Regions from separate parts of the Arthrobacter sp. QXT-31 genome, predicted to be linked through region 3. Evidence: riboswitches for the same ligand, from Rfam matches in the RefSeq annotation. Region 3 holds a riboswitch; each other region holds the start of a gene.

Evidence for each region. A riboswitch is a leader RNA that binds a small molecule or an ion and turns the genes downstream of it on or off. The one in region 3 is predicted to bind S-adenosylmethionine.
Region 1: linked by a shared signal. The riboswitch ahead of BWQ92_RS18245 (aminotransferase class V-fold PLP-dependent enzyme) and the one ahead of BWQ92_RS11820 (DUF1737 domain-containing protein) in region 3 are both predicted to bind S-adenosylmethionine.
Region 2: linked by a shared signal. The riboswitch ahead of BWQ92_RS03300 (bifunctional o-acetylhomoserine/o-acetylserine sulfhydrylase) and the one ahead of BWQ92_RS11820 (DUF1737 domain-containing protein) in region 3 are both predicted to bind S-adenosylmethionine.

What each region holds. Positions count from the first base shown of each region.
Region 1 covers NZ_CP019304.1:4,013,986-4,020,695, reverse strand. Annotated here, with positions in the region: gene rsrA (mycothiol system anti-sigma-R factor) at 1-108, opposite strand, end outside; gene BWQ92_RS18270 (sigma-70 family RNA polymerase sigma factor) at 105-833, opposite strand; gene BWQ92_RS18265 (DoxX family protein) at 1,275-1,844, shown strand; gene aroA (3-phosphoshikimate 1-carboxyvinyltransferase) at 1,866-3,257, shown strand; gene rsgA (ribosome small subunit-dependent GTPase A) at 3,241-4,356, shown strand; gene hisN (histidinol-phosphatase) at 4,422-5,234, shown strand; SAM riboswitch class IV at 5,407-5,520, shown strand; gene BWQ92_RS18245 (aminotransferase class V-fold PLP-dependent enzyme) at 5,556-6,710, shown strand, end outside.
Region 2 covers NZ_CP019304.1:700,041-706,750, reverse strand. Annotated here, with positions in the region: gene BWQ92_RS03330 (NAD(P)/FAD-dependent oxidoreductase) at 1-615, shown strand, start outside; gene BWQ92_RS03325 (amidohydrolase family protein) at 627-1,850, shown strand; gene BWQ92_RS03320 (DeoR/GlpR family DNA-binding transcription regulator) at 1,975-2,763, shown strand; gene BWQ92_RS03315 (histidine phosphatase family protein) at 2,816-3,496, opposite strand; gene BWQ92_RS03310 (CPBP family intramembrane glutamic endopeptidase) at 3,622-4,401, shown strand; gene BWQ92_RS03305 (VOC family protein) at 4,529-5,167, opposite strand; SAM riboswitch class IV at 5,296-5,412, shown strand; gene BWQ92_RS03300 (bifunctional o-acetylhomoserine/o-acetylserine sulfhydrylase) at 5,456-6,710, shown strand, end outside.
Region 3 covers NZ_CP019304.1:2,620,069-2,626,778, forward strand. Annotated here, with positions in the region: gene BWQ92_RS11795 (AMP-binding protein) at 1-2,086, opposite strand, end outside; gene BWQ92_RS11800 (DUF1905 domain-containing protein) at 2,162-2,464, shown strand; gene BWQ92_RS11805 (YegP family protein) at 2,518-2,910, opposite strand; gene BWQ92_RS11810 (O-succinylhomoserine sulfhydrylase) at 3,201-4,409, opposite strand; gene BWQ92_RS11815 (rhodanese-like domain-containing protein) at 4,411-4,821, opposite strand; gene BWQ92_RS11820 (DUF1737 domain-containing protein) at 4,818-5,126, opposite strand; SAM riboswitch class IV at 5,140-5,254, opposite strand; gene BWQ92_RS11825 (NtaA/DmoA family FMN-dependent monooxygenase) at 5,475-6,710, shown strand, end outside.

The DNA of each region.
Region 1 (6,710 bases), 1.4 Mb from region 3:
CTGCTTGATCTCCGCAAGGTCGCTGCGGGTCAAGGCCCCGTCCAGATACTCGTAGATGCGCTGCATCCTGGTGTCGTCGCAATCACCCAATCCCTGGCAGTCGCTCATTTCCCGTTCTCCTGTTTGTTGCCCTCCGCTGCCGCCGTGGTGTCCGCAGCAGCCTTGAATCCCCGCTCGGCGGCGTAATCCGCCAGCATGTCCCGCAGCATCTTTCGGCCCCGGTGCAGCCGGGACATCACAGTGCCGATGGGGGTGTTCATGATGTCCGATATTTCCTTGTACGCGAAGCCCTCGACGTCGGCGAAGTACACGGCCAGCCGGAACTCCTCGGGGATGGCCTGCAGTGCCCGCTTGACGTCCGAATCCGGCAGGTGGTCCAGCGCCTCGGCCTCGGCCGAGCGCAGGCCGCTGGAGGTGTGGGATTCGGCGCGGGCGAGCTGCCAGTCCTCGATGGTGTCCGAATTCGACTGCAGGGGTTCCCGCTGCCGCTTCCGGTACAGGTTGATGTAGGTGTTCGTCAGGATCCGGTACAGCCAGGCCTTCAGGTTGGTCCCCGGCTTGTACTGATGGAACGCCGAGAACGCCTTGGTATACGCCTCCTGGACGAGGTCCTCGGCATCTGCGGGGTTCCGCGCCATGCGCATGGCCGCCGAATACAGCTGGTCCACGTACTGCATGGCGTCGCGCTCAAACCGCGCCCGGCGCGCTTCAGTGCTCTCCGAACCGACGTCGATATCCTCTGCCGCTTCAGCAGCGGGCGACGTGCCATTCAACGGGATGCCGCTGGCGGCGTCCTCCTGTGCGGCCTGCAGGGCCGGGTCCACGGTGCTCATTGCATTCAAGTCTACTTTGATCGGCGCCGGGCGCCCCTGGCGGCGTGCCGTGCCATAGCGTGCCGCGCCAAAGTCCGGGCCAATGACGCCGCCCGGACCGGGGAAGGCACCTCCTGCGTCCAGCGCGCCAGCTTCGGACACCACGAACGGCCGCATTCTGGCGGGACTTCGCACCCCCACAGCTTCCTTCACCAAAGTCAATGCTCCATCTCCACTCCGCCTGCTAAGACCCGTCGAAAAGACCCGCGTTCGTGCAGCGGTCCGTGCTCCTGCCATCCCCCAGCCGCCGCTGAACACCGGGAACGGCAACAGGACACCGCCTGCATATCGTTTCCGGCCAAAGAGCACAACGACGCGCGGTGGGCAAATATTCCGCAAAAGTGCAAGACTAGAACCGACTCCGCCGCGGCCACCGCGGCTCGGCCATCCAGGAGGAAATTCATGTCCTTTGTCCGCTTTTTTGCCCGGCCGATGCTGGCCTCAAGTTTCATCCTCGCCGGCACGGACAAGCTCAGGAATGCGGACGACACCGCGCAGCAACTGTCGCCCCTCCTGCGCCGTGCCGCTGAAGCCCTGCCGTTCCAGACTGACGAGAGGGTCCTTGCCCGGATCATCGGCGGCACGCAGGTGGGCGCCGGCGTCCTCTTCGCCCTCGGCAAGTCGGCACGGCTGGCAGCCTCGGTACTGGCCGTCATCTCGGCACTGAACGCCTTCGTTGAATGGCGCAGCGCCGACATCAGCAGCAAGGAAGGCCGCGAAGCGCGCCGGAACCAGCTGCTCAAGAACATCACCCTCACCGGCGGCGTGATGCTGGCCTCGGTGGACACAGCGGGCAAGCCCAGCCTGGCCTGGCGTGCAGAGCACCTCGCCGCCGACGCCCGGAAGGCAGCGACCCACCTCGCCGCCGACGCCCGCAAGACCACCGGCAAGAAACTGCACAGCGCGGACAAGGCTGTCCGCCGGGCCGACAAGGCAGTCCGCAGGGCCGTCGACCAAGCGGTAGGGGCATAAGCAGGAATGGCAGCATCACCCATGGGCGCGTCCGCTGAACACTCCGGCGCTGCTCCGCACTGGCCCGCGCCATTTGCGGAACAGCCGGTTGACGCAACAGTCCGCGTACCGGGCTCCAAGTCGTTGACCAACAGGTATCTGGTGCTTGCCGCGCTGGCCGACGGGCCGTCCCGGCTCCGGGCACCGCTGCACTCCCGGGACTCTGCGCTCATGATCGCCGCCCTGCGCCAGCTTGGCGCCGACATCCGGGAAGTCCCGGGCGACGGCGCCTTTGGCCCGGACCTCGAGGTGACGCCAATTCCGGCCAACGCCGGCGGCGCGGACGTCGCCATCGACTGCGGCCTGGCCGGGACAGTCATGCGGTTCGTACCGCCTCTGGCGGCACTGCGCTCTGGCGCCACCCTTTTCGACGGCGATCCCCACGCCCGGGAACGGCCGATGGGCACCATCATAGACGCGCTGTCAGCGCTCGGAGTAGCCGTAACGGGCGACGACGGCGGCACGCCCGCCTCGCTGCCTTTCCGTGTCGAGGGCTCCGGCCAGGTCCGCGGCGGGCACCTCGTCATCGACGCCAGTGCGTCCTCGCAGTTCGTCTCCGCCCTGCTGCTGGTCGGTGCACGGTTCGCCGACGGCCTGCACCTTGAACATTCAGGCAGCACGGTCCCGAGTTTGGACCATATCAACATGACCATCGCCGTGCTGCGCGGCGCGGGCGTGGCGGTGGATGACTCCACGCCCAACCACTGGGTTGTCAGCCCCGGCCCGATCCGCGCGTTCGACCAGCGCATCGAGCAGGACTTGTCCAACGCCGGCCCGTTCCTGGCCGCCGCGCTGGCCACCGGCGGTACTGTCCGGATTCCGGACTGGCCCGAGCACACCACGCAGGTCGGCGACATGTGGCGCAGCATCCTGACCGATATGGGGGCCACGGTCACCCTGGCCGACGGTACCCTGACGGTGACCGGCGGCAGCGAGATCAAGGGTGCGGACTTCGCCGAAACCAGCGAACTGGCGCCCACAGTCGCCGCGCTCTGCGCCCTGGCATCCGGCCCGTCACGGCTGAGCGGCATCGCCCACCTTCGCGGACATGAAACGGACAGGCTCGCCGCGCTCGTCACCGAGATCAACCGGCTCGGCGGCGATGCAGAGGAAACCGCCGACGGACTCATCATCCGGCCTGCGGAACTGCATGCCGGCGTCGTCCACAGCTATGCGGACCACCGGATGGCCACCGCCGGAGCCATCCTCGGGCTGGCGGTCAGGGGCGTGGAGGTGGAGGACATTGCCACGACGTCCAAGACCATGCCCGATTTCCCCAAGCTGTGGGCGGACATGCTCGGCCAGCGGGGCAGCGGTGTGACCAACAGTGCTGTTACCAATACCGCGGGGACCACCGGTGGCACGCAGCACTGATTCCTGGGACGAATCCGACGTCCGGATCCGGCCGAACAAAAAGGGTTCCCGGCCCCGGACGAAGGACCGCCCAAGCCATGAGGATGCCGTCACCGGCCGGATCATCACCGTGGACCGGGGCCGCTACACCGCCGTCGTCGGCGAGGACTCGGGACACGAGCGGACGGTCATTGCTGCCCGCGCCCGGGAGCTGCGCCGCTCCCCCGTGGTGGCCGGAGACTTCGTCTCCCTCGTGGGCGACGTGTCCGGCGCGCCGGACACCCTGGCCCGGCTGGTGAAAATCCAGGACCGCAAGACACTGCTGCGCCGCAGCGCCGACGACACCGATCCCGTGGAACGCGCCGTCGTTGCCAACGCCGACCAGCTGGTGGTGGTTGTGGCCGCCGCCAACCCGGAACCCCGCACCGGCTTCATCGACCGGGCGCTGGTGGCAGCCTACGACGCCGGGATCGAGCCGCTGCTGCTCGTCACCAAAGCGGACGTCAAGGATCCGACCGAGCTGCTGAGCAACTACCGGCACCTCGACTTTCCGGTGATCATCAGCCGCACTGCCGATGCCGACGCGTCCGGCATCGACGCCCGGTCCGACGACGGCCTCTCCGCCCGGCTCGACGTTGCCGCCGTGTCCGATCTCCGCGCCCATCTGGACGGCAAGGTGACGGTGATGCTGGGCCATTCCGGCGTCGGAAAATCCACCATGGTCAACGCGCTGACGGGCGCCGAACGGGCCACCGGCGGCGTGAACGCGGTGACGGGCCGCGGACGGCACACGTCGTCGTCGGCCCTTGCCCTCAAGCTCGCCGACGCCCCGGCGGGCAGCTGGATCATCGACACGCCGGGCATCCGCTCCTTCGGACTGGCGCACGTCGATCCGGACCGAATCCTGCATTCCTTCCCCGACCTTGAGCCCGGCACGGAGGCCTGCGAACGCGGGTGCAAACACGACGCCACCGCCGTTAACTGCGGCGTGGACGCGTGGGTGGAAGCCGGCCACGCCGGCCCCTCGGGAGCAGCACGGCTGGCGTCCCTGCGCCGCCTGCTGGGCACCGACCCGCGCGCTGAGGCCCAGGAAACCAAGGAACTCGGCAGCGTCGGCTAGCGGCCCCGGCGCTGTCCGGCCGCTACCTCCCCGCCGCGCCGGGCCTTTGAGGGTAGTTTGGAACCATGACCCAACCCGCTTCAACGTACAACGATGACCTGCGTCTTGCCCATGTGCTGGCCGATTCCGTGGACGACCAGACCATGAGCCGGTTCAAGGCATTGGACCTTCAGATCGAGACGAAGCCAGATCTGACGCCGGTCACCGATGCGGACAAGGCCGCCGAGGAGTCAATCCGCGGCCAACTGTCACGCTCCCGTCCCCGTGACGCCGTCCTCGGTGAGGAGTTCGGAAGTTCCGGCCACGGTTCCCGCCGCTGGATCATCGACCCCATCGACGGCACCAAGAACTTTGTCCGCGGGGTGCCGGTCTGGGCCACGCTGATTGCCCTCGTCGACGAGGGAGAACCTGTGGTGGGCGTTGTCAGCGCCCCGGCGCTCGGCAAGCGCTGGTGGGCGGCCAAAGGCGCCGGCGCCTACTCGGGCCGATCCCTCGCGGCCGCCACCCGGCTCAAGGTGTCCAACGTGTCCAGCCTGTCCGACGCCTCGCTTTCCTACTCCAGCCTCGGCGGCTGGAAAGACCGCGGCAACCTTGAAGAGTTCCTCCAGCTGACCGAGGATGTGTGGCGCACCCGCGCCTTCGGCGACTTCTGGTCCTACTGCATGGTGGCCGAAGGGGCCGTGGACATCGCCTGCGAACCGGAACTGAACCTGTACGACATGGCGGCGCTGGTGCCGATCGTGACGGAGGCCGGCGGCCGTTTCACCTCCCTCGAGGGCACGGACGGCCCGTTCGGCGGCAACGCCCTGGCGACCAACTCGATCCTGCACTCGGAAGTCCTGAAGCGGCTGAACCCGCAGCTGGACGACCTGCTCTAGGTTTCTCCGGCCACCGCCCTGGCGCTGAACATTACGACGGCGGCCGCCCGCTTTTGGGGGCGGCCGCCGTCGTTTCTTCGGCAGAAGGCCCGATATCCGGTTCGCGTAATAATCCGCTTAACATTCCAACCGGCTTTTTCATCGGCTCTGCCGATGTCCTAATCTCGTAACAGGTCACGAGTGCCAGCGCTAAACCCCGGTTAGCTGGCCGGCAACCCTCCATTCGCGGTGGGGTGCCCCGGGTGACGACCAGGCCGATCCGGAACGGACCCGGCAAGCGCGGATCCCCGTCACACGGGGTCCTTATCCCAGTGAGGTCCCATGACGACTGCCATCATTGCTTCCACCCCCGACGCCCTCGCGCTGGACGGCCGGTTCGCCGCCGCCCGCCGCCCCCTGGCCGCCGTCACCGGCGCCGAGATCCAGGCCCCGCTGATCCAGGGCGGCCACGTCCGCTACGCAAACCTCGACTATGGCGCCTCCGCCCCTGCGCTGTCGGTCGTCTCCGCGTACCTCAACGAGATCCTGCCGTTCTACGCGAGCGTGCACCGCGGCGCCGGCTACGCCTCGCAGATCAGCACCTCCGTGTACGAGAACTCGCGGAACATCGTGCGCGAGTTTGTGGGGGGCCGCGCCGATGACGCTGTCATCTTCACCCGGAACACCACCGACTCCCTCAACCTGCTGGCCGGCTGCCTGCCCGTGGAGGACCACCACCACACGGGCGAGGTGCTGTACCTGGACATCGAGCACCACGCCAACCTGCTGCCGTGGCAGGGCGTGCCGCACCGCAGCGTGGTGGCCTCCGAAACGCTTGAAGCCACCATCGCCAGCCTGCGTGCCGAACTGGAGCACGGCGACATCAGCCTCCTCGCCGTGACCGGCGCCTCCAACGTCACGGGCGAAATCCTCCCGATCCGCCGCCTCGCCGCGCTGGCCCATGAATACGGCGCCCGCATCGTGGTGGACGCAGCCCAGCTCGCGCCGCACCGCCGCGTCAACATCGCCGCGGACGACGTCGACTACCTCGCTTTCTCGGGCCACAAGCTCTACGCCCCCTTCGGGGCCGGCGTCCTCATCGGCCGTCCCGACTGGCTCGACGCCGGCACCCCCCACCTCGCCGGCGGCGGCGCCGTGAGCGAGGCCCGGCTCGACGGCGTCAGCTGGGCCACCGGCCCCGCCCGCCACGAGGGCGGCTCACCAAACGTCCTCGGCGCTGCCACCCTGGCCCGGGCAACCCAGGTCATCGCCGCCCTTGATCCGCAGGAATGGCACGCCCATGAAGCCGGCATCCGGTCCTTCCTGGTCGAGGGACTGCGCCAGATCGACGGCGTCACCGTCCACCAGATTTTCGCGGACAGCGACCCGGACGACGCCATCGGCGTGGTGAACTTCTCGGTAGAGGGTTACGACGCCGGCCTGGTCGCCGCCTACCTGTCGGCCGAACACGGCGTGGGCCTGCGCGACGGACGCTTC
Region 2 (6,710 bases), 1.9 Mb from region 3:
CGGCTGGGGTCGGGCTGGGAGATCGGTGCCGGACAGGAAGGCTTCTCCGCCGGCGTGCTGGTTAACGCGGCGGGTGCGTGGGCCGACGAGCTGGCGGTGCTGAGCGGCGTCGAGAAGATCGGCCTGCAGCCGTACCGCCGCACGGCGGCGGTGGCCGCCGTCGACCATCCGCTGCCGGAAGGCACCCCCATGGTGGCCGCCGCGGACGACTCCTTCTACTTCCGCCGGGAAGGCAGCGATGTGCTGGTCTCGCCCTCGGAGCACGTGGCCAGCGCTGCGGAGGACGCACGTCCCCGTCCCGGGGACGTGGAGCGGCTCATCGCCCGGCTCAATACGCTGACGACGCTGGGGATCGGCGCCGTCCGCACCGCCTGGACCGGGCTGCGCACCGAAGCGGCCGACGGCGTCCCGGTAGTGGGGTTCGACGCCGAGGCGCGCGGGTTCTTCTGGCTCGCCGGCCAGGGCGGCTACGGGTTCCAGACGTCCTCCGGCATCGCGGAACTGGCCGCGGCCCTGATCCTTGCAGGACCCGAGGCGCGACCCGAGGCCGGTGGCAGTCCGGTATCCCGGACGGCGGATGCCCTGGCCGCGACACGCTGGTCCATCCGGCGCTGAAGAATGGATCCATGAGCACCCTGATCACCAACATTGCCGAACTGATGACCCAGGACGCGGAGCACCGTGTCCTCAAGGACGCGGCAGCGGTGATCGAAGGGGAACGCATCTCCTGGATCGGCCCGGCAGCCTCAGCTCCCGCGGCCGACGATGCCGTGGACGCCGGCGGCCGTGCCGTGCTGCCCGGCTGGGTGGACTCCCACACGCACCTGATTTTTGCCGGGGACCGGACGGCGGAATTCGAGGCGCGGATGGCGGGGGAGGAGTACAGCGCGGGCGGCATCGCCGTCACGACGAACGCCACCCGGAACACCAGCGACTATGACCTCACAAGGCTGGCCCAGGGCCGTGTCGCCGAAGCCGTGTCCCAGGGCACCACGTACCTGGAGACGAAAACCGGGTACGGCCTGGATGTGGAGCAGGAGGCCAGGAGCGCCTGGATCGCCTCCACGGTGGCGGACGAGGTCACGTACCTGGGGGCCCACCTGGTGCCGGCCGGCATTGACGCGGACGAATACACCAGGCTCGCCTGCGGCCCCATGCTGGAGGCCGCCCGCCCATATGTCCGCTGGGCCGACGTGTTCTGCGAACGGGGCGCCTTTTCCGAGGAGCAGTCCCGCGCCGTGCTGCAGGCCAGCCGCGAGGCCGGGCTGGGGCTGCGGGTGCACGGCAACCAGCTGGGGCACGGCCCTGGTGTCAGCCTCGCGGTGGAGTTCGGCGCAGCCAGCGTTGACCACGTGAACTATCTCTCGGAGCAGGACATCGCCAGCCTCGCCGCCGGCTGGTCCGGCTGGGATGCCGCTGGAACGGGCAGCCGAGGAACAGACAGCCGCGGAACAGTGGCCACCTGCCTGCCGGCCTGCGACCTCTCCACGCGGCAGCCCTTGGCCCCCGGACGGCAGCTGCTTGATGCTGGCGTGCCCATCGCACTGGCATCCAACTGCAATCCCGGCACGTCCTACACGAGTTCCATGTCCTTTTGCGTCACCACCGCAGTCCTACAAATGGGCCTGAGCGTGCATGAGGCCGTGCGGGCGGCGACGTACGGCGGTGCCTTGGCGCTGCGGCGCGAGTCCGGAAACGACGCCGACGGCGAACGCGCGGTGGGCTCGATCGCCGTCGGACACCGCGCGGACCTGCACGTCCTCAACGCCCCCTCCGCCACGCACCTCGCCTACCGGCCCGGCATGCCGCTCACCCACGCCGTTTGGCGCGCGGGGGTGCGGGCACGGTAGTGTCGGGCGGGGCCGTTTACAGCAGCCACCCTCCGCACCGTAGTGACGGAAGCTGATCATAAGAGGTCTGCTACAATCAAAAAACGTCATTTCTTGTGACGGTTTTGATTTTGAAAGGCCACGCATGACCCGCACCGACCGACTGACGGCCATCCTTGATCTCCTTGCCGAAGCCGGCCAAGTGGAAGTTGAGGAGATTGTCACGCGGCTCGGCGTCTCGCCAGCTACGGCCCGGCGCGACCTGGACAGCCTGGCCAAGCGGCGGCTGCTGACGCGGACCCGCGGCGGCGCCACCACGGGCGCTCTGGCCTATGACCTTCCCGGCAGGTACAACCGGGACGACCACGCCGTGGCCAAGCAGGAGATCGCCCTCGCCGCCTCGGCGCTCATCGCCCCGGGCATGGTCATCGGGCTGTGTGGCGGCACCACGAGCACCGCCCTCGCGCAGATCCTGGCCACCCGCGAAGATCTCAACTCGCCGTCGAACCAGCCCACGCTCACGGTGGTGACCAACGCCATCAACATCGCCTCGCAGCTTGCCGTCCGGCCCAACATCAAAGTGATGGTCACCGGGGGCATCCTCAACACCCGGTCGTATGAACTCGTGGGCCCGTACACGGACATCATCATGCAGAAGGTGGTGCTGGACATCGCCTTCATCGGGGTCAACGGCGTCGATGCCGAGGTGGGGCCCACAAACACTGGCGAGGCCGAGGCCACGGTGAACGCCCTGCTCGCCAGCCGGGCCAGTGTCTCATACGTGATCGCGGACTCCTCGAAAGTGGGCCGCCGGGCGTTCGCCACCATGGACGGCTACGATTTCACCCGGCTCATCACCGACGCCGGCATCTCCGCGGCGGACAAGGCTGCGTTCGAGGCGCGCGGCACCGAAGTGATCGTCGCCGGCGCCTAAACCGGCGGCCGCCGGAAACCGGTGCCTAATCGGGCGCCCGGAATAGAAGGCGTCAGAAGATCACAGGAGGCGCGTCCAGCACCGTCTCGTCCACCCTCCGGTCCACCCACTGCGTGAACGGCGTATCGAGTTCATACTTGCCCTCACCGTTGCGCACCAGCATGCGGATCTCGGCGTTCTCCGGGTTGTTCAGCGACTCGAAGTACTCCACGGACCAGTGGAACCAGCGCATGCAGAACAGCCGCATCGTCAACCCGTGCGTGACCAGCAGGCTGTTGGGGGAGTAGTCCGGCTTGGACCAGTGCCGGTACAGGGTTTCCATGAAGGAGGAGATCCGGTCGTAGACGTCCGAGCCGGATTCGCCTTCCCGGAAGCGGTAAAAGAAGTGGCCGTAGGCGTTGCGGAGCTCCTTCTGGTCCTCGATGTCGCCGGAGATCTGGAAGTTGGCCCAGTCCTGTTCGCGCAGCCGCGGTTCCTCGATCACCCGTTCCGTCAGGGAGCCCAGGTCCAGTGCCTCCAGGGTCTGGTACGCGCGCAGGTACGGTGAAACGTAGACGCTCACCTTCCGGCCGTCGAGCTCGCGCCGGACGCGCTCCCCGGCGGCCTTCGCCTGCTCCAGCCCAAGTTCCGTCAGCGGTATCCGGTAGTCGGGCACCCTGTTGTAGATGGAGGTGTCCGCGTTGGCGGCCGACTGGCCGTGCCGGATCATGATGATTTTCCCGGGAGCGCTCATAGCTCCCCAGCATAGGGTCACTGGCCAGCTGGACCGGCCCCGACGGGCTGGTCGGGAATGCACGACGGCGGCAGGAACAGGCAGGCTGACAGGAAAGTACCAGCGGGTGCAGGCAAGATAGGAACATGTTGGTTCCTTCCCGCCGCCGGCTGCGGTTTGAAGTCTGGATTGTCCTTGGGCTGTCGCTGGGGCAATCAGCCGTCTACTCCGTGGTGCAGCTGCTGGACAAGATGACCCGGGCGCCGCTGGCGCAGGGGACTTCCACGCTCAACAGGTCACAGAGCACCCGCGAATACTTCGACCTGACCTATCAGCTGCTGGACATCATCTTCGCCCTGGTGCCGGTCCTGCTGGTCATCTACTTCCTGACCGACCAGCGCCAGTCCAACTCCGGACTAGGGCAGGACGGCGGCTCCGCCTTCCGGAAACTGGGCTTCAACTTTGCCAGGCCCGGCAAGGACCTGCTGCAGGGTCTCGGGCTGGCCGCCCTGATCGGCCTCCCGTCGCTGGGGCTTTATGCCGCCGGCCGCGCACTCGGCATCACGACGGCGATCATCCCGAGCGGCCTGGACGCTTACTGGTGGACGGTGCCCGTGCTGATTCTGTCTGCCCTGCGCCACGCGGTCGTGGAGGAAGTCATTGTGGTGGGCTACCTGCTGGACCGGTTCGGCAAGTTCGGCTGGTCCGTTCCCCTGGCGATCTTCGTTTCGTCGATGCTGCGCGGCACCTACCACCTGTACCAGGGGTTCGGGCCCTTCATCGGAAACGCCGTTATGGGCGTGGTGTTCGCGTGGGTCTACACGAAGACCCGCCGGGTGATGCCGCTTGTCATCGCGCACGCGCTGCTGGACATTGTCGCCTTCGTCGGGTTCAGCCTGTTCGGCAAGGCCGCCGGACTGGGCTAGGCCGGGCTGTATTAAAGGCCGGGCTGTATTAAAAGCCGGGCTGTATTAAAAAGTGATTCGGCCGCCATCGGCGGGTGACGTCGTTGGCACCCGCTGATGGCGGCCGAAGTGAAGGGCAGGAAGCGCGTCAGATGGTGACGGCGCCCGCTGCGGTTTCGAACGTGACGGAGAGGATTCCCGGCGTACCGTGCGGGGCCACCCAGTTCACGGCGACGTCTTCCAGCGGCCGTTCCACGGGCTCGCCTAGCCACTCGGTCACGCGCTCGGCGGAGCCCGCGATCGTGAGGGTGGACATCTTCACATTGCTGTCATAGGCGTTGGACGGGTGCAGTTCCGGATCGCCTTCCCACTTCAGCATGTACGGAACCTGGGGGTCCGCGATGAGCCCCAGGATGCCGATCTGCTTCCAGATAAGTTCCCGGCCGTCAGGAAACTTGCGGTTGCCGTTGACGGCGGAGCGGCCGAGGCGCTCCTCGAACGGGGCGAGGTCGTCAACTTCGACGCACCAGCCCATCCAGCCGCCGCCCGCTGCGGACCGGGCCCGGACGGCCTGGCCGAACGGTGCCTTGTCCGACGCCGGGTGGTCCAGGACCTCAACGACCTCAAGGTACTTGTGACCGGCCAGCGGGATGATCATGTTCCGGGTTCCAAACCGGGGGTGCACCCCGCCCTTAACGGCTTCGACGCCGAGGGCGGAGGAGATACGTTCGGTGGTGGCCGCGAGGCCATCGTGTTCACAGGCGTAAGAGACGTGATCCATGCGCATGCCCTCATCTTGGCACTTTGTGACGGGGCTCTCAGCTTAGGGTGCCCTAACATTGCGAAATGTCCAGCTTTTGACGAAATTCTTCACAAAGCTGTGCGCGACGAAGGGCTGTTCCTACACTGATCGCAGGTCATGAGCGCCAGCGAAAAAAGCCCCGGCTCGCTGGCCGGCAACCCTCCACCGCGGCGGGGTGCCCCGGGTGAAGACCTGGCTGCGCGGCGCCCGCCGGGCGGCAAGCGCGGGCCTGTGCCGGGACCAGCACACGCCCCTTCAGCGTCAGGAGCCTGCATGTCCAACGCATGGTCATTTGAAACGCGCCAGATCCACGCCGGCCAGGTGCCCGACGGCGCCACCGGCGCACGGTCCCTGCCCATTTACCAGACGACGTCGTTCGTCTTCCCCAGCGCCGACAGCGCAGCAGACCGTTTCGCGCTCGCCGAGATCGCCCCCATCTACACCCGGATCGGCAATCCGACCCAGGACGCCGTCGAGCAGCGGATCGCCAGCCTGGAGGGAGGGCTTGCGGCGCTGCTCCTGAGCTCCGGCCAGGCCGCCGAAACGTACGCCATCCTCAATATCGCCGAAGCCGGGGACCACGTGGTGGCCAGTCCCAGCCTTTACGGCGGCACCTACAACCTGCTGGCCCACACGCTGAAGAAGTTCGGCGTCTCCGTTACCTTCGTGGCGGACCCGGACGACCTGCAGCAGTGGCGCGATGCAGTCCAGCCGAACACCAAGCTCTTTTTCGCCGAAGTGGTATCCAACCCGCGGCAGGACGTCCTCGACATCGAGGGCGTCTCCCGGGCAGCACACGAAGCCGGCGTGCCGCTCATCGTGGACAACACCCTGTCCACCCCCTACCTCATCAGGCCGCTTGAATGGGGCGCGGACATCGTGGTGCACTCGGCCACCAAGTACCTGGGCGGACACGGGGCCGCCATTGCCGGTGTCATCGTGGATTCAGGAAAGTTCGACTTCGGCAAGGACCCGGAACGCTTCCCCGGCTTCAACACGCCGGACCCCACCTACAACGGCCTCGTCTATGCCCGCGACCTCGGCGCAGGCGGCGCCCTGGGTGCCAATCTGTCCTACATCCTGAAGGCGCGGGTCCAGCTGCTCCGCGACCTGGGCTCGGCGGTGTCCCCGTTCAATGCCTTCCTTATCGCGCAGGGCCTGGAAACACTGAGCCTGCGCGTGGAGCGCCACGTGGCCAACGCCGTGGCCGTGGCTGGCTGGCTTGAGGCCCGGGACGATGTGGAATCCGTCGCCTACGCCGGACTGCCGTCCAGCCCCTGGTATGAGCGCGGCCTGAAGTACGGGCCCAAAGGCACCGGCGCGGTGGTGGCCTTTACCGTGGCGGGCGGTGCCGAAGCCGGCAAGCGCTTCGTGGATGCCCTGGAACTGCACTCCCATGTGGCGAACATTGGCGACGTCCGCTCCCTCGTCATCCACCCGGCGTCGACGACGCACAGCCAGCTGACTCCGGAGCAGCAAAGCGTTGCCGGGGTTGCCCCCGGACTGGTCCGGCTGTCCGTGGGCCTGG
Region 3 (6,710 bases):
CCCGGTCCACCCAGGGAATGGCCAACAGGGCCGCCATACCCAGCAGGATGTAGACCAGCACCTCGATGAACCAGAAGTGCCACTGCGTGGTCACCTCTTCGGGACCGACAACGGAGTTCAACAGCAGGATATTGGCCAGGGTGTACTTGTCGGTCAGCAGGTACGCCACGCCGATGAACGCAATGCTGGGCAGCGCCACCCGTGCCAGGCTGCTGAGCTGGCGCCTGAGCCGCGGGAGCCGTTCCCCGCCAAGCTGGAACCGGGCGAAGTTGTACCCGGCCACGGCCATGAGCACGTGCGCCATCCCCGGCCAGGTCAGCAGCCCGACGTGGGTGCTGACGATGAGCACAATCGCCACGGACCGGAGCACAATGCTGGTCTCAAGCGGGGCAAAGAACCGCCGCATCCTGCCGGCGGCTTTCCGGCCCTGCTGCTGTTCCAGGTCCCGGACCGGCGTCACGTGCCAGTCGGAGGGGAGGCGGCCCAGCAACTGTTCCAGCCTGACGGAGGTGGCCACGTAGGACAGCGAGTCACCGCCGAGCGAAACGAAGGTGTCGCCGTCGGCGATGTCCTCACACTCCAGGGTGTCCCGGAAGATCCGCCGCACGTCGTCAGCCCCGGGGGAGCCGCCGTTATCCTGGCCGTCGGACGCTGCCTTCGACGCTGCTGCTTTCGCCGATGCTGCTTTGGACGGCGTTGCTTTGGGCACTGCCCGGGTTGAGAGGGCAAGAACCGCCGGATAGTCCACCTTCCCGGTGGCCAGGCGGGGGAGATGTTCGACGGCGTGCAGCTCCAGTGCCGCACGGGGCAGCCCGATGCCCTGGGCGAGGACCTTGGCCAGCAGTTGCGTGTCGTGGCTGCCCTCGACCGCCACGACGAGCCCCTGGTCGGTGCCCGCACTGGCCGCCGCAACGCCGAGGTCGGCCAGGATGCGCTCCACCTGGCCCAGGTCCACGCGGAGCCCGACGATTTTGACGAACCGGCTGCGCCGCCCCACCACTTCGTAGACGCCTGCCGGATGCAGCCTGGCCAGGTCGCCGGTGCGGAGTTCGTGGACCGTGCGTCCGGCGCCCAGATCCTCCGGGGTTTCCGCGTAGCCGAGCATCACGTTGGGCCCGGTGTAGACGAGTTCGCCGTGCTCCAGGCCGGAGACCGGCTCGATCCGGAATGCGCCGCCCGGCACCGGGACGCCGATGGCGCCGGGGTGCTCGGCAGCCAGCCCGGGAGGAAGATAGGCCATCCGGGCCGTGGCCTCGGTCTGGCCGTACATCACGAACAGTTCCCAGCCCTTCCGGCGGCCGAGTTCGGCATAGCTCCGCACACGGTCCGGGGCCAGCCGGCCTCCGGCCTGCGTGACATACCGCAGTGAGGGCAGGTCCATTCCGTCAAAGCCCACACGTTCCAGCAGTTCAAAGGTGTAGGGCACGGCTGCGAACGCCGTGGCCTCGCGGGCACGGAAAAGCTCCCAGAAGCAGGGGTCAACAACGGAAAGGTCGGTGAGCACCAGGCCCGCGCCCCGCAGCAGGTGGCTGTTGATCACAGACAGGCCGTAGCAGTAGGACATCGGCAGGGTGGTTGCCGCGCGGTCTGCCGGGCCGATGTTCAGGTACTCGGCAATCGACTCCGCGTTGGCCTGCAGATTGTTGGCGGACAGCCGCACCAGCTTGGGCGAGCCGGTGGACCCGGAAGTGCTGAGCAGAAGCGCCAGGTCCGGATGGAGCTCGTGCCTGCTGCCGGCCCGGCGCTCCTCGAACAGGATCTCTCCGTTGGCGGATCGCAGCACGACGTCGGGGTCGTACACGGCCACCAGGGATTCCAGTGCCGCCGGCTTGTCCTCCGGAAGCAGGATCAGCGGGTGGCCGGCAACCAGGGCGGCGAGGTAGGCCACCAGGGAGTCGACGTCGTTCGCGGCAGCCAGTGCCACCAGGCGGCGCTGGGTGCCCAGGCGCAGGGCGAGGGCATCAACCCTGTCGGCCAGTCCCCGGTAGGTGAGGGTGAAGTTTTCTGAAAGAATTGCGGGCCTGTCCCCGTGGCCTGCGAGATCGGCGGCGAAGGGCACCCGCGCGAAATCAAGCTGCGTGGTCACCGGAAGAGGATAGTAGTTAAGGCTTACCTAAGTAAAACCATTCCCTGGCCTGTTACGGCATGCCATACTCGCTCCGTGAGCGAGTCTTACGAGTTCAGAGCCCCTTTATGGTTGTATCCGGGCGAATCCGCCTGGCATTTCATTACGTTGCCCGTGGATATTGCGGACGAAATCCGTGAGGAGTCCGCGGGGTTCCGCAGGGGGTTCGGCTCTGTGAAGGTGACGGCAGACATTGCGGGCCACCAGTGGCAGACCTCGATCTTTCCGGACACCGGCAGCGGTTCGTACCTGCTGCCGGTCAAGCGGGCTGTGCGGGCTGCTGCCCGCATCGCCGCGGGCGACGACGTCGACGTCCGGCTGGTCGTCATCACCACCTGAGCCGCGGCCGCCAGGAACAGTCCCGCCAGGAACAGGTCCCCAAGAGCAGGCGGCTAGGCAGCCCCGGTCCAGCGGGCCGGGACTGCGGGGGCTGACGGCCTCCAGTGCGCCGCGCTGCTGGTGCCCGAGGCCTCGGCCGGGGTGCGCTTCTTGCCGAATCCCTGCCGGCCGTGGCCGGAGCGGGCTGGAAGAGTCTGGGCCGAGAGAGTCTGGGCCGGCACCGGCGCGGGAACTGCCGCGGAGGCTTCCTGAACCTCCGGTGCTGCCGGCGAGAGGTCCGTGACGAGCCCCGTCCCGGCGCATTCGCGGACGTCGGCGATGCCTGCGGCAGCCGCGCGCTTGTCCGCGAAAGGTGCGGAGATGGCCAGTACGGTTCCATTGGGAGCCATCAGCCGGAACCGGTACTGGGAGTCGGCGTCAACAAAAACTTCAAATACTCCGGCCATGACGTTCCTTCCGGTCAGGGAGGCTGTGCGCAGCGTCGTCGCGGCCACGGCCCCGAACGCATCGCTGCGTCTGTCCTTGGATGGGGTGAACCGACAGGGGTTTGATCGGCTCATCGGTGTTATTAGAGTCTGCCCAGTGCGTATGGAGCCTACAAGACCGTCCATGTAAACCCTGGGTAAACCCTGCTGGTCCACCCACTAAACCGCCCCGGGGCTCCGTTCTCAAGGACGCCCGAAACGATGGGACGTGCAGCGCAACGCGCGTTCACAGCCCGCCATTGGAAGTAACGTCAGATCTGTTTGAGCGCCTGCTCCAGGTCCGCGATGAGGTCGTCCGCGTCCTCCAGTCCGACGGACAGCCGCACCACGCCATCGCTGAGCCCGATCGCGGCGCGTCCGTCCGGCCCCATGGCCCGGTGCGTCGTGGTGGCGGGATGGGTGATGAGGGACTTGGCGTCGCCCAGGTTGTTGGAGATGTCGATGATCTTCAGGGCGTCCAGCAGCGCAAAGGCGGCTTCCTTGCCCGACTGGCCGGCCGTCGTCGCAAGTTCCAGCGTGAGGACGGTGCCGCCGGCCTTCATCTGCCTGGCCGCCAGGTCGTACTGCGGGTGCGACTTGAGCAGCGGGTACTTGACCCAGTTCACGGCAGGCTGGGTTTCCAGCCATTCGGCGAGGCGCAGCGCTGTGGCGGAGGAGTGGTTCACGCGCAGGGACATGGTTTCCAGGCCCTTGGTGAGGACCCAGGCGTTGAATGCGGAGAGCGCCGGGCCCGTGTGGCGCATGAGCTGCTTGACCGGGCCGTCGATGAATTCCCTGGTGCCCAGGATCGCTCCGCCCATCACGCGGCCCTGGCCGTCGATGTGCTTGGTGCCGGAGTAGACGATCACGTCCGCGCCGAGGTCTCCGCAGCGCTGCAGCAGCGGGGTGGCGAAGACGTTGTCCGCCACCACCTTGGCGCCGGCGGCGTGGGCGAGTTCGCTGACAGCCGCGATGTCCACGATTTCCTGCATCGGGTTGGACGGGGATTCGAAGAAGACGGCCGTGGTGGGCACCGAGAGGGCTTCGCGCCACTGCTCGATGTCCGGGCCGTCCACGAACACCGTCTCCACGCCCCAGCGCGGCAGGATTTCGTTGAGGATCACGAAGCAGGAACCGAACAGCGAGCGGGCTGCGACCACGCGGTCCCCGGCGCCCAGCAGGGCACCCAGCGCGGTGAAAACGGCGGACATGCCGGACGCCGTCGCAAAGCACGCCTCGGTGCCTTCGAGGAGGCGGAGCCGCTCCTGGAAGGTGGCCACGGACGGGTTGCCGTAGCGCGAGTAGACAAAGCGCTCGTCTTCGCCGGTGAAGGCGCGCTCGGCGGCGGCGGCGGACTCGTAGACGAATCCGGAGTTCAGGAAGACAGGCTCGGTGGTCTCCTGGAAATTGGTGCGGTCAAGCCCGCCGCGGACGGCCTGGGTATCGGGGCTCCAGCCGGCGGCGTCGTGGTTAAAGGTCAATTTAGTTCTTTCCCAGGTTCGTCGGCAGGCCGCGGTTCTTCCAGCCGTTCACGGTGCGCTCACCGTAGCGGTCGGGCTCGCCCTCGAAGCCTTCGAGGACGTTGTAGGCCGTAAAACCGGCCTGCGTTGCGGCGGTGGCGGCAGCGATGGAGCGCTGGCCGGAGCGGCACAGGAAGAGCAGCTCCACCCGGGTGTCCTCGGGGGCCTGCTGCTTCAGCTGCTCGACGAAGTCGGGGTTGGGAATGCCGCCGGGAAAGGTCCACTGGATGAAGAGGGGATCATTTTCCGTGGCGTTGGTGTCCGGAATGCCGATGTGCGCCCATTCGCCCTCGGTGCGCACATCCACCAGGATGGCGCCCTCCTCAAGCTTGGCCCACGCGTCCTGCGGAGTGATGTCTCCGGCGTAGCTCATGCGTGGCCCTCGTAAACTTCCGCGCTCAGGTCCTCGTCGGAGTCCAGCTGGTCCACGGCGGTGGCGACGGCGGCGTCTGCGGTGGCGATCGCTGCCGGCAGGATGAGGGCCTGGGCCACGATGACGGTGGTGCCGTTGAAGGTGGCGGCAGGGCTGCCGTGCAGCACGTATCCCTCGGCCAGGGCTGCCGAGATACGCTCGCAGAACGCCCGGTCATCCGGCCCCGTGACGAGGCGGTAGGACAGTTTTTCCTCAGGTTTATCCTGCTGGGACGACAGCGTTGCAACGGCGGGGGCGTCTGACACGACGGATCTCCTTTTCTCACGCTTGCAGCTCGAAGGGGTCGATATGCCGAGTATTCACCTGAGGCACCCCGCCGTGGAAGGAGGGTTGCCGACCGGCCAGTCAGGGCTTAATGCCGGTACTCATTACTCCCGAAAAAAGTAACACTGACGACGGCGGCGCGCACCGCCGCCGTCGTCATCTTCCGTAACGGACCCCGCGACTTTCCCTGATCCATGGGACTGCCCGGGTTGCTCGCGTTGCCGTTACAAAGCCCGCGGCCGGGAGGATAATGACGGGAGATGACCCGCCGTAACGCCGGATGAAACCAGGCCGCAGTGAATGATCCGACCGCGAATACAGTGACTCCCATGCTGCACTTTGGATGGTTTGTGGGCCATGGCTTCGGGGTCCAGGGCTGGGGGACACCCGGCTACGGAATCGGCTACGACTGGAAGAAACCGGCCCCCTACCAGCACGCGGTCCGCGAGTTTGAGCGGGCCGGGCTGGACCTGTTCATCATCGAGGACTCGCTAACCGTCCCCGACACCTACGGCGGCAGCGCGGAGGTCTCACTGGCGCAGGCGTCCTTTGCGCCCAAACACGATCCGCTGGCGCTGGTGCCGTACCTGCTGTCCGCCACGGAACACCTGGGCATCGTGCCCACCATCAGCGCGTCCTTCTATCCGCCCTTCACCGCGGCCCGGCTGCTGGCCACGCTGCAGCACTTCTCCAACGGCCAGCTTGGCTGGAACGTGGTGACCTCCGGCAGCGACCTTGCCGCGCAGAACTACGGACTGGACCAGCAGATCGAGCACGACCTCCGCTACGAGAAGGCCGAGGAGTTCGTGGACGTCGTCCGCAAGCTCTGGCGCAGCTGGGAACCGGACGCCATCGTGGAGGACGCCCGGGCGGGCATCTTCGCGGACCACACCAAAGTCCGGCCCATCCACCACGACGGGGAGTTCTTCAAAGTCCGGGGACCGCTGAACACCGCACCGCTGCCGGAGGAACCCGTGCTGGTGCAGGCCGGGGCCTCCCCGCGGGGCAAGGCCTTCGCCGGTGCGAACGCGGACGTGGCCATTGCCCTGGCCCGCGGTGTGGACGGCATGAAGGCGTACCGGGACTCCATCCGTGCCGAGGCCGCCGCGGCCGGCCGGAACCCCGACGACGTCAAGGTGCTGTTCGTCCTGAAACCCACCGTGACCGGATCCCGGGCCGAAGCGGAGGAACTGCGTGCCGCGCGCCGGGAGCTCACGCAGCGGGACATCGACAGCCAGCTCAACTCCATCTCCTACCTCTCCGTCATCGACTTCAAGCAGTTCGACCTCGACGCACCCCTCCCGGAACTGAGCACCAACAGCAACCAGGGAACGCTGGAGCACTTCTCCAAGGCGGCACCGCCGGGTTCCACGCTGCGGCAGATCCTGCAGGCCCGCAGCGGCGGTGCAGGCGACAGCATCATCGGAACGGCCGATGAGATCGCCGACTACCTCGAGGAAACCGGCACCGCAGTGGGCGGCGACGGGTTCCTCTTCTCCGGCTTCGTGGACCCGGCCACCATCCACGGAGTGCTGGACAGGCTGGCGCCCGTGCTGCGCCGGCGG